Regions from separate parts of the Shimia sp. MMG029 genome, predicted to be linked through region 1. Evidence: riboswitches for the same ligand, from Rfam matches in the RefSeq annotation. Region 1 holds a riboswitch; each other region holds the start of a gene.

Evidence for each region. Region 1 has a riboswitch for cobalamin ahead of PJL69_RS17445 (DUF4198 domain-containing protein). Riboswitches for the same ligand answer to the same signal wherever they lie in the genome.
Region 2: linked by a shared signal. The riboswitch ahead of PJL69_RS20065 (TonB-dependent receptor plug domain-containing protein) and the one ahead of PJL69_RS17445 (DUF4198 domain-containing protein) in region 1 are both predicted to bind cobalamin.
Region 3: linked by a shared signal. The riboswitch ahead of PJL69_RS15980 (DUF1636 domain-containing protein) and the one ahead of PJL69_RS17445 (DUF4198 domain-containing protein) in region 1 are both predicted to bind cobalamin.
Region 4: linked by a shared signal. The riboswitch ahead of PJL69_RS06225 (DUF1636 domain-containing protein) and the one ahead of PJL69_RS17445 (DUF4198 domain-containing protein) in region 1 are both predicted to bind cobalamin.

What each region holds. Positions count from the first base shown of each region.
Region 1 is NZ_JAQJIM010000008.1:195,069-199,435, forward strand. It holds gene PJL69_RS17435 (cobalt ABC transporter permease) at 1-249, opposite strand, end outside; gene cbiM (cobalt transporter CbiM) at 246-857, opposite strand; gene PJL69_RS17445 (DUF4198 domain-containing protein) at 865-1,650, opposite strand; cobalamin riboswitch at 1,780-1,978, opposite strand; gene PJL69_RS17450 (DUF2244 domain-containing protein) at 2,227-2,727, shown strand; gene PJL69_RS17455 (Mrp/NBP35 family ATP-binding protein) at 2,934-4,010, opposite strand; gene PJL69_RS17460 (DUF1127 domain-containing protein) at 4,255-4,367, shown strand, end outside.
Region 2 is NZ_JAQJIM010000019.1:5,070-9,436, forward strand. It holds gene PJL69_RS20060 (ABC transporter substrate-binding protein) at 1-550, opposite strand, end outside; gene PJL69_RS20065 (TonB-dependent receptor plug domain-containing protein) at 552-2,447, opposite strand; cobalamin riboswitch at 2,609-2,810, opposite strand; gene PJL69_RS20070 (hypothetical protein) at 3,378-3,584, opposite strand; partial or broken gene PJL69_RS20075 (hypothetical protein) at 3,591-4,367, opposite strand, start outside.
Region 3 is NZ_JAQJIM010000007.1:122,256-126,622, reverse strand. It holds gene PJL69_RS15985 (methyl-accepting chemotaxis protein) at 1-1,856, opposite strand, end outside; cobalamin riboswitch at 2,120-2,322, shown strand; gene PJL69_RS15980 (DUF1636 domain-containing protein) at 2,425-2,835, shown strand; gene PJL69_RS15975 (ABC transporter ATP-binding protein) at 2,832-3,608, shown strand; gene PJL69_RS15970 (ABC transporter substrate-binding protein) at 3,636-4,367, shown strand, end outside.
Region 4 is NZ_JAQJIM010000001.1:1,298,862-1,303,228, reverse strand. It holds gene cobN (cobaltochelatase subunit CobN) at 1-649, opposite strand, end outside; gene cobW (cobalamin biosynthesis protein CobW) at 656-1,753, opposite strand; gene PJL69_RS06225 (DUF1636 domain-containing protein) at 1,750-2,133, opposite strand; cobalamin riboswitch at 2,211-2,427, opposite strand; gene cobO (cob(I)yrinic acid a,c-diamide adenosyltransferase) at 2,469-3,086, shown strand; gene PJL69_RS06215 (Lin0512 family protein) at 3,086-3,436, shown strand; gene PJL69_RS06210 (Lin0512 family protein) at 3,433-3,777, shown strand; gene PJL69_RS06205 (cobyric acid synthase) at 3,781-4,367, shown strand, end outside.

The DNA.
Region 1 (4,367 bases):
CACAGCGCTGGTGGGGGTGAAGAGGAAAAACCCGTCTTCATCGGTCACGGTGCGGCCCAGCTCGGCACCGTCTGGCCCGGTGACAACCACCTCTTGCGCCACCGCCATATCCCCGTTGGAAAATCCCAGCTCACCTTCAATGGCGTCGCCGGACGCAAACACACCTGCAATCACCTTATGCGCCGCAGCGGGCAGGGGCGCCAGCACAGTGCCAAGCGTCAACGCACAGATCAGGATCAACTGTTTCATGCGGTCCGGTCCTTCAAAAAGAGTTCGGGCTTCACCCGACGTGCCAGCAATACGGCAAACCCGGTCAGCAGCGCCTCAATGCATATCACCGGGATATGGGCAAAAAACACCAGTTTTGCCGCTGGTATGAATTCATCGCCTGACAACGCCAGTGATACGGCGACCAAAGCGGTGGTTGTGGCAATTGCAAACGCGCCACCAACAGCCCCCCAAATCGCGCCTTGCACGGGTGCGCCACGGCCAATCAAGCCGCCAAACAGCATCCACGCCAGAACCGCAGGCAGGGCAATATTCACGGTGTTGATGCCCAGCACCGTCAACCCGCCAAAACCAAAGAACACCGCCTGCAACAACAGCCCGACAAACAGGGCCGGGAAGGCGGCCCAGCCGAGCAAAAGCCCGGCCAGACCATTCAGTATCAAATGCACAGAGGACGGGCCAATCGGCACATGGATCAGCGAAGCGACAAAAAAGCTCGCCGAAAGCACCCCAGCTGTGGGGATGCGATCCAGATCCAGGGATTTCAATCCCATAGCGATGCCACCCACGGCAGCCACCGCGCCGCCGATCACCACAGGGTTGGAAAGGGCTCCGTCAACAATGTGCATAAAAGGCTTACTCCAGATCCCAGGCGCGGATCCAGATCACCGCGTCTTGGCTCAGCTCTTTGCCTTCATGTTCTGTCGCAGGGCCGGATCCCAGCGCAGCAAAACCCCAGTAGCCCGCTTTTGGCACACCAAAGGAGAAATAGCCGTTGTCATCAGAGATCGCGACAATCGCGCCACCTGGAAGAGGGGACACGGTGGCCGCTTTCGCGCCGGTGCCTTCCATCTCTGGCTCTGCTGCCATGTACTCGATTTCAATCTCTGCACCGGCCACAGGCTGGCCTTCGCTCAGAACACGACCGGTGAAGGTGGAGCCCGCAACAATGTTGTAAGGCTTGTTCAGCGGCAGAATTTCTGTCGCCAGACCCTGCGGCTGATCCCAATCAGTCGGCAGCTCGTTGCGGTTCAGATAGGTCTTGGTGATCTGCTGAATGTAGATGTCTTCGGACTCTTCATAATAAGGCGCAGGCACGGTCACGACCACATAGTCGCCAGAGCGCTTCACAGGCACAGTGCCGTTGAACGCCTTCGCGCTGTTGTCTGGGCCGTCAAAGGTGGTCTCTTCCAGAGTGCCCATCAGATCGGTTTTTTCACCGTTGTGAATCACAAAGAACTCTTCCGGCTTCTCCAGGGTCATCACATGACCGGCCTCATGGGGGTGCCAGAAGATCAGCTTCACAGGCACATCGCCCGGACGCTCAATCATTGTGTCTTCTGTATATTCCAAAAGAAAATGTGCCTGCGCCATCGCTGGGATGGTCAGGGCGGCTGTGGCCGCCAGCAGCAGTTTTTTCATAAATTTGGTCCCTATCACGTCGCGCCTACCCCGGCGCATTTCTTTGTATGACTTCAGGGCGCGCAGAACCGGTTGCGAAACACACAAGCGGACCCAGCGCGCACCCCGTCGCCGATGACGGCCGCCTCATACAAGGCGACCAGTCCGGCAGGTCTCCTGACTCGCGGGTCCAAACACGAACTGGCCTTCCCGGTTGCCCAGTGGCGCAATCAGCCGTGCTCGCCGCTTACAGTTGCGGGGGCAGTTGCAGACTTGGCCCAAAATACAGGCCGCACTGCATTCCCTTTTGCTTCCGGGGTATCCCGGAACCGAACATGCGGCGTTCTTGCCAGATACAATGAGATCCGGTCAATGCCAGATTGCGACGAACCTGCACACAATTACGAAAGATCGCACCCCTTTGACTGCTCCACCGTTTGATTGGTCACAAGCAAAATGGCCCGAATTGTCACAGCGAAGTGCAGTGCTGCGTCAATCATGGCTCTTGATACGGCACCGCCCATTCTTTCAATGTAGAGCCAGCGTTCCCCACAGTGGGGCGCCGCGGGATCTGATTTATGCCAGGGACGTTTCCAGATGCCACACCGTTGGGCAGATGCTTCAGAGGCCAATGAACCGGTGCTCACATTGTGGCCGCACCGCTCACTGCCACATCGTGGCTTTGCAGCCATTGTGCTGTTTGCGTTCACTGCAGGCACCATACCGCTCTACGGCTTGATTGGCACAGTCTTGTTCTGGGGCATTTTGCCCTTCATTCTGCTGATGGTTTGGGGCCTATGGTATGGCCTGCGCAAGTCCTACAAGGACGGCAATGTGTTTGAGGCGTTGTCCTTAGCCGCAGACACGCTTCATCTTTCACACAAACCCGCCAGCGGCACGGCCTCAGAATGGTCTTGCAATATTTATTGGGCGCGCACGCAGATGCACGTTCATGGCGGGCCGGTGCCGCACTACGTCACGCTCTCCGGCAATGGGCGCACCGTCGAGATTGGCAGCTTTCTGACAGAGGATGAGCGCAAAACGCTTTATGTCGAACTGAGCGATTTTCTCGCAGATCGCGCTGCGACGCAGTATTAAGGCAGAATCACATGCAGGATTTGGCGTTGCTGCGTGCGTTGCGTTTACTGTGCAGCTTTTTGCGGGGGTGCGAAATTGCACCTCCGCAATACAGTCGTGATACCGACGCAATACCGACACTGTTTTTTCAGGCTTTAAACTTGCGTTGAAACGTTAACGCACCTGCAAAAAGCTGTCGCGAGGATCGTCGAGGGGCAGGGGATGGCCTAGGCCATCCCGCCTTTGATCAAACCCTGCGCGATCTGTGCATAAGCCTGCGCCATATCGCTGCTTCCGGCGGCAATTGGCGTTCCGCCATCTCCGGCAAGGCGCGTGTCCAGATCAATCGGCAGGGCACCGAGCAGCGGAACGCCCAGCTTGTCTGCCTCTGCGGCCACGCCCCCATGCCCAAAGATATGGGACTCATGCCCACAGTTCGGACAGTGGAAAAGACTCATGTTTTCAATGAGTCCCAAGACAGGTGTCTTCAGCTGATCAAACATGCCAAGCGCCTTGCGTGCATCTAGCAGGGCCACATCTTGCGGTGTGCTCACCACAATCGCGCCGGTCAGCTCTGTTTTCTGACACAGGGTCAGCTGCACATCACCTGTACCGGGCGGCAGGTCCACAATCAAAACATCAAGTTCGCCCCATTGAACCTGTGTCAGCATTTGTTGCAACGCCCCCATAAGCATCGGCCCACGCCAGACAACCGGTTTGTCTTCCTCCAGCATAAAGCCGAGCGACATGATCGTAACACCATGAGATTGCAGCGGAATAATGGTTTTCCCATCCGGGCTTGCCGGGCGTTTGTTGACCCCCATCATGCGCGGTTGGCTGGGGCCATATATATCTGCATCCAGCAAACCCACCTTGCGTCCTTGCTTGGCCAGCGCGACAGCAAGGTTGGAGGATACAGTTGATTTCCCCACACCGCCTTTGCCAGATCCCACTGCTAAAATGCGCTGGACACCGGCCACTTTCATTGGCCCAGCCTGTGGTTTGGGATGGCCGCCAATCTTCAGACTGGGTGCGGCTTTCTTGGGGGCAGGGGCATTGTCATGGGCTGTCAATGCAACCTGTACATTTGCCACACCTGGCAACTGCGCAACGGACGCTTCCGCCGCCTTGCGCAACGGCTCCATCAGCCGTGCTATATCTGCATTGGGCGCCTCAAGAACAAAGCGCACCGTATCGCCATCAATTGTCAACGCGCGCAAGAAATCCCGCGAAATCAAATCGCCCCCATCAGGTAAGGCGATCTTGGACAACACCCCCTGCACATCTTCTTTGGTGACGGGCATGCTCAACTCCTATGCTGCAAGTGCAAAATGCGGACACTCTTCCGTGTCTCACCTAAGGATTCCTTAACATTTCTTCAAGGTTTACGGCATCTTGCCCAATTATTGTGCACCGTGCCGTTACGTAACGTACGATATTCCATAGATGCATAACTGGTTTGCGAAGGAAGCCATTGTGCGTCCGCAGCATGATCCCATATACCCCTCATCAAGCGAACGATAACACTCACACCAGCGAGTAACGATTATGGCATACGTAGCAAACAGCGCCGCAGTGGCAGCACCGAAGGCATCCGGCCTTTCTGGCATTTTTGCCTCCCTGGCAGAGCGCTTTCGTCAGTACCGCGTGTACCGCACAAC
Region 2 (4,367 bases), on a different contig from region 1:
CGTTGGCAGAATACAGCGCAGCACGTGGCCCTTCGTCGTTGGCCTCAATGAGTGCGGCCAGATCACCAATAAATTGCGCTGCCATGGCTTCGGCACTGTCATCCTGACCAAGGAGCATCCCCATTTTGAGAATACGAGCCACGACATCGTCCAGCGCTCGGGCGGGTTGTATAACGGCTACTGGAACGTCAAGCCGACGCAGCATATCGACGGTTGCGCGGGTGGTATATGCACCGGCAATCACGAGATCAGGCTCCAGCAGGTAAATCTCCTCGGCACGCCCGTGATTGATCTCATAAGCGCGAGCCTCTTCCACCATGGCGGAGCTGCGGCTGTCCAAAGCGAGATAGGACACCGACAACAATTGCCTAGGCGCTGCAATCATCATTGCGAGCTGATCTGTACAGAGGTTCATTGAGACGACACGCTGTGGATGCGCGGGAAACTCAGATGAAGGTGGCACAGAAAGCGGCTCAGCCGCCTCCTGCGCCTGAGCGGCCCCACCCAAAAGCAGCACCGCCAACATTGATATGAGATGCGTCAAACGCATTTTAGAAAGATGCACTTATACCAAGATATGCGGTGCGTTCCTGACCATAGTAGCCCCAGGCCTCTGAATATTCTTCATCAAAGAGATTGATGATACGACCCGTGAGCATCAAGTTCTCCGTAAGCTCATACTGCCCGGCAAGGTTTACAACTGTGAAAGAGGGCAGTTTTGTTGTCGGGTTGTTTGGCCATGGGCGAAACCACTCGGTGTCATAACTGCCGTTAACGTAGCGCAATTCCGCCGTGGCAACGGCGCGATCATTCAGGAAGGACGTGCGCGCCTGAAGGGCAAATTCATGCTCTGGGCGGCGCACCAAAGGGGCCCCTGTTGGGTCTTCGCCATCGCCATAAGAATAGCTCGCTTTCAGATCGAGCCAGTCGTTGACAGTCCAGTCGCCGGTTACCTCGAGCCCTTGACGCACGCTGGTGCCTGTCAGGTTGACGGCTGTCATACCTGCAGAAGAAATCATGTCGTCAATTTCATTGCGATAGATGGTAACGCCCAACATGCCGCGACCATCTGCAAACGTCCAATCTGCGCCCAGTTCAAAGCTGAGACTTTCTTCGGGCTTGAGGTCGGGATTGCCGACGAACTGGCCCGGAGAATAGCCAAACTGCTCATACATGGTGGGGTTGACCGTCGCCTGCCCCAAGGACCCGCGCAAACGCAGATCGGTGCCGGGGATGCGGTAGGCCGCAGACAGGTTCCAAGAGAACGGATTTTCAAAAACATCGATGTCATCGTAGCGAATGCCCGCCTGCACATCGACGCCATTGGAAAAAATACCCTGATAATCAATTGCGATCGCGCGCGTGTTGCGCTCTTGCGTGCCTTCAGACCACGGCGACGAAATGTCCATGCTCTCTGTCTGTGCTTCCAGTCGCACATTCAGCTTTTGATTGGAACTCCGTGCCGCCTGTCCATCCAGCGAGAAGGTGGAGGTGTATTTGAAACTCTGGCGGTCAGACGCGTATTTTGATGGTGTCGCGGTATTGGGGTCTGACACTGACTCCTGATCCATTCCCGAGAGTTCGAAACGATGGAGCCACAAATCATCGCGCGTTTCGGCTTCCAGCCAGATTGCCCCGGATTGCTGCTCAATGTGCGTTTCCTTGAGTGGCAGCGCAAGGTATCCGTCAGGCGTTTGCGACACTGCGGTCGAGTAATAGGTATAGTCCTGATCTAGATCGCGGAATGTAAAGCCAATCCGCACCCCACCATCGCCCAAGTAGGTATCACCGGACAGGTTGATGTTGCGCACCTCGTTGTCGGCATTCGGCATACCTGGCGCGGCGTAGTTATAATCTTCGCGATTTTGCTCCAGCGAGAAAGACAGCTGCCCTGTATCAAAGCCTTGGCGCACATAGAGGTTGGCGTTGTACTGATCGTCCTTTGCTGCCTCCAGACTGCCGCCATAGGAGAGGCCCTGCTTGCTGGCTCGCTTGGTGGTGATGGCTATCACGCCCGACATTGCCGAGGTGCCATAAATTGCAGACTGAGGGCCGCGCAGGACTTCGATTTTTTCGATGTTGGCGACTGGCATGCTGCTGAAGTTGAAAGATCCTTGCAGCGCGCTGTTGATCTCCACGCCATCGACCAGAACTTTGACGTGGTTGCTTTCACCGCCGCGAATGAAAACCCCAGTGATGGTGCTGCCTGTAGACGCCACAGACACCCCTGGGAGTGCCCGGAGCGCATCTTGAACCCGCATTATGCCGCGTTCTCTGATCTCATCAGCGGTGACGACGCTGTAGGATCGCGTAAAGTTTTCCGCTTCGATCCCTGTCAGACCGCCGCTGACAATAATTTCGCCAAGATCGGTATATTCCTGCGCCAGAGCTGTTTGCGCAAAAACCAGCGCCAATGCGCTGGAGCCGCTTAAGATGTGTTTTTTCATGTCCCATCTCCACGGAAATCGGCAAACGACTCCCGCATTTCGGCCCGCAAAATAGGGGCCCATTTTTTATCAAATTGCCTTTGGAGAAATCTCTCCGCAGACGGTGAAGCAAGTGCCACCACTACGGAAGGTCCGCTGCCCTCGACGCGCCCCGCGTCCGGACCAGGTGAACATTCTGGCAGGTCTCCTGACTTGCGGGTCATCGCGCCCTCGGGCCTTCCCATCTCCGCCGGAGACAGTGGCATATGCCGAGGTTGCTCACCGCTTACAGTTGCGGGGGCAGTTGAGGATTTGGCCGACGCCGCACCTCATTCCCTTTTAACCGGATGGAAACTCCACCGGACCAGAACGGGTCGGAGCTAGCCAGAGAAAGACCAAGGTGTCAATTACGAATTTGAGAATGCGATTGCGCTTTGGATAGTGGACCAGCTAAGTGTCGTTAGGCGCCGGCTCTTAGCTCTGAACTGCAGGCGTTAAGTTCAGTCGGGCAGTCTTTTGGCCTTTAGCGCAATCGACAAAGTAGTTCAGGTGCGATGTCACAGTTTAATGTTCTCTTGCGGTGAGTTCCGCGAGATCAAACGCGCTTCACGGACTGTTTCTTAAAGAACTCTTTGCCGGCCGGGTTTGTCGTATCCAGAGGCAACCAGACGATCTGCCCGCCATCCAAGCAAAGTTGGTCTGGCTGCTCTGGGGAATAAACAACTTCTCCGCGCGCAATCAGCGGCGCCACGCCCAACTCTAATAGCTCTCGGGCACCACGCAGCGCTGCTTCGCTGCTGCCAGCACCTCCCCACAATACTCAGGGACAAAGTACCCCCAAACCCCGCCCTCGCAGTGTAGGACAGCCGGAAAAAGCTGCTGCTGTGGGCAATCTGTCTTCGGCATTTGCGTCCTCAAGTTCCAAAACGTTGGCCCCAAATTCCAGCCTAGCTATTTTTCTACCTCATCAGATAGCTCATCAGAAAAGCGTTTCATGTCAAAACCTGCATCTATTGGGCCCATCAACTGAACCTTCTCTTGGAGCCCCCGCATTTTGGCTAACAGCTCCTCATAGCCAGTGTCTGATGCATCGCTCGGTTCAGCTGTCTGACCGGGTTCCGGTAGGCCTTCTTCTTCGATATCTTCCTTGTCGCTCATGCCAACTCACTCCCAATTCACCAAGCGCTTGTCGTAAACGCGGACCAGCCTCTCACCACAATTGACTGGCGGCACATCCTCACGATCCAGCCGTCGCGCCAAATGTATCGCTGCCACCTTCTGGCGTAGCGCCATCTGCCCAAGCGTAACATATCTTGCTTGGAACTGCTGAATGCTCGACCAAGCAATATAAGTTTTTGCACGATTGGTGTCGGGGTTTTGATGCAAAATCTCGCGCAAATAGCCGTTGTCTCTTAGCGAACGAATGGAGCCCACATTGATCTGAAGGTGGCGCGCGGCTTCGGGTAACGTCAGGTCGCGCGCCAGGTCAACAGCTTTGCTGCCGCACACCGCATCCCAGTCAATTTCGATAGCATGCAAACCGTCTCCCATTCCGGCGCAGAGAGCCCCGTTCAGTTCGCCCTGTTTCCACATGGAGATCACCCGCGCTAAAGGAATGCCTCTGACGCGACAGAACTCTCTCATGGGCGCGGTAGACTTGCCTGGAAGAGGCGCTGGCAAGGTCGCGACATCAGCCAGTAGCCCGTTCACTTCCTCACGAAAGAGATAGCGTCGTGATGACAACAGCTTGAGCGTGGTGAGAACGCCCAGGTTCTGCAGCGCTTTCAACTGCTCAGGAAAAATACCAAGCTGCTTGGTCACTTCGGCAAATGTGGTCAACTTGGCCTTAAATACGCGCACCCTTTGGGTCTCCTCTGCAGAAATCTCGGTGCGTTTCAAAACCTCTTCTTTCGGTATGCCTTCAAGATACCCAAGCATCAA
Region 3 (4,367 bases), on a different contig from region 1:
TTTACAATCACACCAAGCGCTTCTCCGGTTTCATTCACCAGCCCGACACCGTTGCTGACACTGGCTGTGCTTTCCCCAATCAGATCCTGAATTTCTCGCGCTGCACCGGAAGATTTTTGTGCCAGTGCACGTACTTCTGACGCAACCACCGCAAAACCGCTGCCTGCGGCGCCGGCCCTTGCGGCCTCAACACCCGCATTCAGTGCAAGCAAATTGGTTTGAAACGCAATATCGTCAATCACGCTGATTATCTGGGCGATTTGCTTGGACGACTCTGAGATCTTCGCCATCGCATTAACGGCTTCTTTCACGATCGCGCCGCTCTCTGTCGCGTCATTTTTCGCAGAGAGCGTGCTTTCTTGCACATCTTTTGCGCCAGAGGCAGCCGATTGAACGCTGGAGGTGATGCCTTCAAGCGCAGCCGCTGTCTGTTCCAGCGTACCAGCCTGATCTTCGGTGCGGCGCGACAGGTCATCTGAGGACTGGCTAAATTTGACCGTGCCTGATCGAATGCTGGAAGCCACATCAACAACATGCACAAGTGTTTCGTTTAGCTTGCCAACCGTTGCGTTGAAATCCGCCCTCAACCCCTCGTACTCCTCAGGGAAAGGCGTTTCAAAGTGGTGGGTAAGATTGCCTTCTGCCATCTCCCCGAGACCAAGGCGGATTTCGCCAACCACAAAGTCCTGTTCCTTTTTGCGCCGCTCTTGCTCCGCCTTAAGAGCCTCAGCATCGCGTCGCATTTGCAGGGTATCTTGCTTAAAATGATAGACGGCTTTTGACATTTTGCTCAATTCATCGCGGCCTTCAATACCTTCGACGAACACATCAAAGTTGCCGCTTGTGAACTCATTGATGACAGCGATCAGGTATTTGATACGTGCCACCATGCGCTCAAAGGAGAAAATAGCAAAGGACAGAACCAAGAGCATGACGCTCATTCCCAACCACATCATGCGATTGAATCTGGCATCTGCCGCCGCTTCGATTTCCAGCGTCAGATTTGCAATCTGCTCTACAAACCGCAATTCTTCCTCTCGCAGAATATTGATCCAAGCTGTTGATATTTTGAACCAATTGGGCGCGGTTAGCCCATCATAGTCTTGCAACTCATATCCTGATCGCACTGTTTCACGCGCTTTCTGGACCGCTTTGAATTCGGCGGTTTCGCGCAAGGCGGCCAGCCAACCTGCGTCGTCTAAGGCGCCGGAAGCTTCGAGCAAAAGCGCCCCCTGAGCGCCGCCAAGTTCAATAAACCGGTCATGCACAATGGTTGAGAAGCCGCCCCCAAGCCCGGTTGCGCCCATGGCGCGCTCCAGGCCTGCACTCTCTTTCGCTGATCCAATCAACACACGAGCGCTCAGCAGGGCCTGAACCTGACTGTGCGTGTCGCGCATGCCAGACGGGCGTGAAAAATCAATCAACTGATTGATTGTTTGCGTATAAAATGAGGCCATTTCTGGAACGCGAAGCTCCAGCCCATCCACCTGATCGCGCATCGATTCCAACTTGCTAAGACGCGTAGAAATCTCCGAAAGCAGCTCTGGCCGTTGCATGGCCAGCAAATCAATCTGCTGCTGAAAGCTCTCGATCGCGGCACTGGAGTGTTCACGCTGCTCTTTCAGCTCCGCTGGGAAATTCTTGCCTTGAGACGCGATGTAACCGGCAGAGTAGCCGCGTTCTTTTTGCAGTTCGTGTATCACATGGCCGACAACGGCGCCCTCTTGCGCACGCATTGTGGTATCGTGAGCACTTTCTACAACCGCACGCTGACTGGTTACATCGCCGTACATCAAAAACCCGGCGAGCGCAAAAATCGGTCCGATGACGAACAACATCACAATACGCAGTTTCATTGGGAGCACCTACTCGTCTGCATTTATAAGATGTAAGCTGAGTACACATACACGATTTAAGGCTGTGTAAATTGACACTGCTTTTTTGCTACACAAACCCGCATTCGTAGATGTCGACAGTCAAACGACTGTTTTTTGAGCACCACCTGCCTCACAGCAGTGCGCATTCCGAGCGATGGCAAAAGGCGGGTCTGTTCAACGACAATGGGCACAGAGCAGGTAGATTCCGACACGTTTGCCGATTGACAGAATCCTTAGAGTTTTACATTGATAACTTTGATGGTTTCCAGCCTGTGACCGGCTGGATGAAAAGGGAATACGGTGCGGCACACAATTGCCAATTCCGTAACTGCCCCCGCAACTGTAAGCGGTGTGCAACCTCCGATAGCCACTGGGCCAGCGCTCGGGAAGGTGGAGGGAGCCAGTCACCGCAAGTCAGGAGACCTGCCATCTTAACTGAAACTCAAACCGGGCGGGGTGTCTCGGAAGGAGGCCAAGATGGCTCAATCGGCTTACGCCGCTGACATGACTGGTTTTGTTCTCGCCCCGCGTTTTCGCGGAGGGCGAAATGAACGGAACTGTATCTCATCGAATGACGATTTGCACATCGTGCCGGCACACGGGCGAAACCTGCAACTCCGGCTATGCATTGATTGCGAAACTGCGCGCAGCGATCTCCGCTGCGGGTGACAGCATCGCCGATGACTTCGAAATTGCAGGCACGGCCTGCCTTGACGGTTGTGACCGCCCCTGCACTGTTGGCTATCACGCTACACGTACAGCCTCTTTCCTGTTTGGTGACATCACGCCAGAGGAAGATATAGACAGCCTCATGGATTTTGCAAAAGACTATGCAGCTCAGCAAGGCGATTGGTGCGTGTCCACCGGCCATCCCATAAAATTGCGCGACGACTCTACCCTGACACGCATACCCTGCGCGATCATGGCCATTGAAGACACATTGGAGCGCGTTTCATGACCTCCCCAACGTTGGACGTGCGCGATGTCACCTGGGCGCCGCGCAAGCGCGACCCCCTGCTGCTTGAGGCGACCAGCTTTAGCCTGAACAAGGGTGAGGTGATGGGCCTTGTTGGGCCAAATGGCGCCGGCAAAACCACGCTTTTGCGTCTGATATATGGCTATAACCGCCCTCTGTCCGGCGACATTCTGCTGGATGGCGAGTCGCTGCGCAAAATGGCGCCACGCGCGCTGGCCAAAAAGGTCGCCGCGGTCTTGCAAGAACAACCTTCTGACTTTGCGCTCACTGTGCGCGAAGTTGTTGCGCTTGGGCGGGTGCCACATCGCCTGGGCCTCTCCACTCCCGGACAACACGATGCGGAAGTGATAGAGGCGGCGCTCAAGCGGCTGCAGCTGCAAGATCTGTCACACCGCAGCCTCTCCACACTTTCCGGTGGCGAACGCCAGCGGGTGATGGTGGCGCGCGCATTGGCGCAAGAGCCGCAACTGCTGGTGTTGGATGAGCCGACCAACCACCTCGACATCCGCCATCAGCTGGAAGTGTTGCAACTGATCCGCGATCTGGATCTGACGATTGTCACATCGCTGCATGATCTCAATCTGGCAGCTGATGTCTGTGATCGCATTCTGATCTTAAAGAATGGCGCACCGAAGGGATTTGGCGCGCCTATGGAAGTTCTCAAAGACAGGCTGGTGTCCGACACCTTTCAAGTGCGCGCCCAGCGCGAACAGCTCAGCGTGAGCCAGAAAAACCATCTCACTTTCCAACTTTAACACCTCAATCTTCATCAAGGACCAACAATGAAAAAGAGCTCCCTCGCCCTCGGGCTGATCTTGGCAGCACAATCCGCTGCGGCAGAAACCACCGTGCAAAGCTGCGACCGCACCGTGACATTTGACACCCCGCCAAAAGCGGCCATTTCCAACGACGTGAACCTCACCGAAATGATGCTGGTTCTTGGCCTTGCGGATCGTATGGTCGGCTACACAGGTATTTCCGGCTGGAAAACACTGGACGCAGAGATGCGCGCCGGCGTGGAAGAGCTACCTGAGCTGTCTGCGAAATACCCCTCCAAAGAAGTTCTGGTTGGCGCTGACGCGGACTTCTTCTTTGCGGGCTGGAACTACGGCATGAAGGTTGGCGGCGAAGTCACCCCAGAAACGCTCGCGCCGTTTGGCATCGATGTGTACGAGCTGACCGAAAGCTGCATCCACATTGGCGACAAACCCAAAGTCAGCATGGATGACATGTACAATGACCTGCTGAATCTCGGCAAAATCTTCGCTGTGGAAGACAAAGCCACCGCACTCGTGGATGGCTACAAGGCGGAGCTTGCCGCGTTCACCGACTCTCTGGAAACCGCGGACGAGCCGCTGCGTGTGTTTGTTTATGACAGCGGCGAAGACACGCCGTTCACCGCAGGCCTCTATGCGATGCCAACAGCCATGATCGAGGCCGCAGGCGGCACCAACATCATGGACGACTTTGAAAAGAGCTGGGGCACCGTCACCTGGGAAGCCGTTGTGGAGCGC
Region 4 (4,367 bases), on a different contig from region 1:
TTGGCGCGGTGTCGGCGGAACTGACGTAAGCACGATAAAAGGTCAGGGCAATCAGTGGTTTTGCAGGATCGCGCGCAGCAAGAGGATCAGATAGGCCCGTCTCAGGCGTCCAGCCGCCGTGATCCGGCAGGGCTTTGGAGCCCATGACCGGCTTGGCATAAAGCCCTGCAGACAGGGCGAGTTGTGCCAAAGCGGCCTGTGCGGCAATGGCGCCGCCGGTGTCGCAAAGATGCGTCAGGCGGTGCAGAGTGGACACCGGGAGGGTGGACACCTCATCCAATCGTGTGTCAGGGCGGCCATCTGCGGGCAGCACCGCTAGGGCGATGTCCTTTTCCGCTGCAAGGGCCTGCACCTGTTGAATGCCGTATTGCCAGTAAGAAATGCCGCCAATCAGACGGATAAGGATGGCTTTGGCGCCAGACAGCGTTTGGTCAATATAGGTGTCGACTGACAGCGGGTGTTTCAACGCTGTCAGATTGGCAAGGCGCAGCGTTGGCAGATCGCCATTGCTGCGGTGCCAGCCTGCCGCGAAAGCCCCAAGGTCGCTGTCAGAAAAAGACAGCACCACCAGATCGGCCGGGGACTGGCCCAGATCCATCGGGGTTTCGGCCTCATCAAGGCCATGGCTTTCGCGAAAGACTACATGCATGGCAGTTTAGTCTACCAGAGCTGCGTGGATCGCATCCACATTTACGTCATGATGTTCAGCAATCACGACCATCCGGCCCTGACGGCCTTCTTCGGCCTTCCATGGGCGATCAAACTGATGCCGCACGCGTGCGCCCACCGCCTGCACCAAAAGGCGCATCGGTTTGCCTTCAACCGCGGCGTAGCCTTTGACGCGCAGAATGTTGAGATCTTTGGCCATTTTTTCAATCTTGGCAGCAAAAGCCGCAGGATCGGATTGTTCAGGCACATCCACGACAATGCTGTTGAAAGCATCGTGATTGTGGTCGTGGTGGTGATCATGGTGATGGTCGTCGTCATGATGGTGATCGTCGTGATCATGCGCGTGATGATGATCTTCGTGATGGGAAGGGCGGGCCTCCAGATCGTCTTCTGCGGCGGCTTCCAGACCAAGGATCACACGCGGGTCTACATCGCCTTCAGCCACTTCAACCACCGGCAGGGCGCGGGGTGCTTTTGACAGGACGATCTCTTTGGCCTTGGCAACGCCCTCGGGGCCTGCGAGGTCAGGTTTTGTCAAAAGCACGATGTCGGCGCAGTTGATTTGATCGAGAAACACCTCAGACAGAGGGGTTTCGTGATCCAGACCTTCATCCGCTTCGCGCTGCGCATCCACAGCAGCCACATCAGTTGCAAAGCGGCCATCGGCGACAGCCTCCGCATCAGCCAGAGCGATCACGCCGTCCACAGTGATCTTGGAGCGGATATCGGGCCAGTCAAACGCCTTCAGCAGCGGTTTTGGCAAGGCCAGGCCAGAGGTTTCAATCAGGATGTGCTCTGGGCGGGTCTCAAGGTTCATCAGGGCTTCGATCGTGGGGATGAAATCATCGGCCACGGTGCAGCAGATGCAGCCATTCGCCAGCTCCATGATGTTTTCCGCTGGGCAGTCCGGAATTGCGCAGGATTTCAGGATCTCGCCATCCACGCCAACATCGCCAAATTCATTCACGATTACTGCGAGGCGTTTGCCCTGCGGCTTTGTCATGAGGTTGCGCACCAGCGTTGTTTTGCCGGATCCCAGAAAGCCGGTGATGACGGTGACGGGAAGTTTTTCAAGAGTGCTCATTCAGGGATCTCCAGTGGGGGAATGCGTGCAATGCAGTTTTTGCGGAAGTGGGTCGAGCGTTCACGCCAAGGCACCAGCCCATCGACGGTTTCGGCGTATTTGGTCACGCCCTCGGCAACCAGCTCCGCGTCGTCTGCGCCAGTGAAATTGCCATAGACGTAGGTCCAGCGTTCATCGCCACCACGAATGGTGACCGAGCAGCCAGAGTCGCAGTTGGAAAAGCATGCCACGCCTTTCACAGTCACGTTGTCCGGCAAATCTGACGCCCTGAGGGCTTCAAACAGCTGGGTGCCGGGGCGTGGCCCTTCAATGTCGGTGGGCTGACCTGCACGGCAGGTGGTGCAGACAAGCAGGTCGACTGGAGCGGATGCATCAGCCATCAGTTTTGGTCCCTTCGCAGGGACGGGGGCACACGGGACATCATAAAGAGAGCCCAACACCGAAACACCCCGTCCGGTTTATGTCTTCTCCGCTGGCAGGTCTCCCGGCTTGCAGATTTCAGAGCTTGCGCTCTGGTGGCCCTCCTGCCTTCCCGGATCGCTCCAGTGGCTGTGGCGGACCTCTCCGGTCACGGTCGCGGGGGCGGCTGCGCTTTGGGCCTTGACGTCGGACCCGTTTCACATTCCCTTTTCACCTGCCCCGAGGGAGCAGGAACCAACGACACCTCGAATGGGCAATGATTGCGGCCAAGTCAAGCGGGAACGGAGAGGCACGAATGTCTGAAAACACGGATCAGAACGAACGCCACAAGGCCAAGATGGCGAAAATCAAGGCAGCGCGGGACCGTATGATGGCCACCAAGACCGAGGAAAAGGGCCTCATCATGGTCCACACCGGGCCGGGCAAGGGCAAGAGCTCGTCTGGGTTTGGTATGATCATGCGCTGTATTTCGCATGGCATGCCCGTCGCCGTGGTGCAGTTTATCAAGGGGACCTGGGCGACGGGAGAGAGAGATTTTCTGCGCACGCACTTCAAAGATGAGGTGAAATTTCACGTTTCAGGGGAAGGGTTTACCTGGGAGACGCAGGATCGTGAGCGTGACATTGCCAAAGCGCAGGCGGGCTGGGAGCTTGCTAAAGAGCTGATCCGTGATCCGGCAAATCGCTTTGTGATGCTGGATGAAATCAACATCGCGCTGCGCAACGACTATCTGGATATCGACGAGGTGGTCGATTTTCTGCTGAGCGAAAAGCCGGACATGACTCACGTTCTTTTGACTGGACGCAATGCCAAGCCGGAGCTGATTGAGGCCGCCGATCTGGTGACGGAGATGACCCTGCTGAAACATCCGTTCCGCGATGGCATCAAAGCGCAGGCGGGGGTGGAGTTCTGATGGCGATCAAACGCCTTCTCACCGAATTTGGCATGGGCTCTTCGCTGCGCCGTCAGGACTACACCGAGGCGGCGAGCCGGGCTGTGAAAGACGCGCTGTGGCACAATTCGATCAATCTGGCGGAGTTGTTCGGCAAGGACAAATCAGAGATGATCATCACCGTTGAGGTGGCGGTGCAGCAACCGGAGCAGATTGACACCGCGGTGATTGCGGCGATCTTCCCTTATGGGCAGGTCACAGTTGTGCCGGTCAAAGGCGGGCTGGACGTGCCGCGCAATGATGGGGGCAACCCTACGGTGATGTCCAATGTGGCGATTTCGGTGGCTTTGGATGTGGAGGTCGCGGCATGAGCGAGCAGCGTTTCATCATCGAAATGGGCATGGGCAACGACCAATACGGGCAGGATTACACCAAGGCTGCGGCCCGTGCGATCGAGGATGCGATTCGCCATTCTTCGATCCCGATGTTTGCCGCTTTAGGCAAAGATCCCAAAGAGATGCGTGTGCAGGTGACAGTCGGCGTCCAAGACCCGGAGCAAGTGGATTGTGACGCATTGGTTGCGCGTTTGCCACGCGGGCGCGCGGAGGTGAAAGCGGTCTTTGGGGGTATGAATGTGACAAATCCCGATGACGGAAACGTGCTTGTCATCGCCTCTGCGGCGGTGGAGGCCTTCCTCCCAAAACAGGGCTGAGCCATGGGCAAAGCGATTATGATTCAGGGCACAGGCTCCAACGTTGGCAAGTCGATGCTTGTGGCGGGGTTGTGCCGGGCGGCGACGCGTCGGGGTCTGTCTGTGGCACCGTTTAAGCCGCAGAACATGTCCAACAACGCGGCTGTGACCTCTGATGGCGGCGAGATCGGCCGGGCGCAAGCGTTGCAGGCGCTGGCCTGCGGCAAGGCGCTGACTGTGGACATGAACCCAGTGCTTTTGAAGCCGGAAACCGATGTGGGCTCACAGGTGGTGGTGCAGGGAAAGCGGCTGACCACGGTGAAGGCGCGGGAGTATGCCAAGTTCAAGCCGCAGTTGCTTGAGGCGGTGCTTGAGAGCTTTAACCGGCTGAAATCAAAAAGTGATCTGGTGATTGTTGAGGGCGCGGGCAGCCCGGCGGAGGTCAATCTTCGGGCCGGAGATATCGCCAATATGGGCTTTGCACAGGCCGCAGAGGTGCCTGTGGTGCTGGCCGGTGACATCGACCGGGGTGGCGTGATTGCGCAAGTTGTCGGGACGCAGGCGGTGATTTCCGAGGAGGACGCAGCGCTGGTTGTGGGCTTCCTGATCAA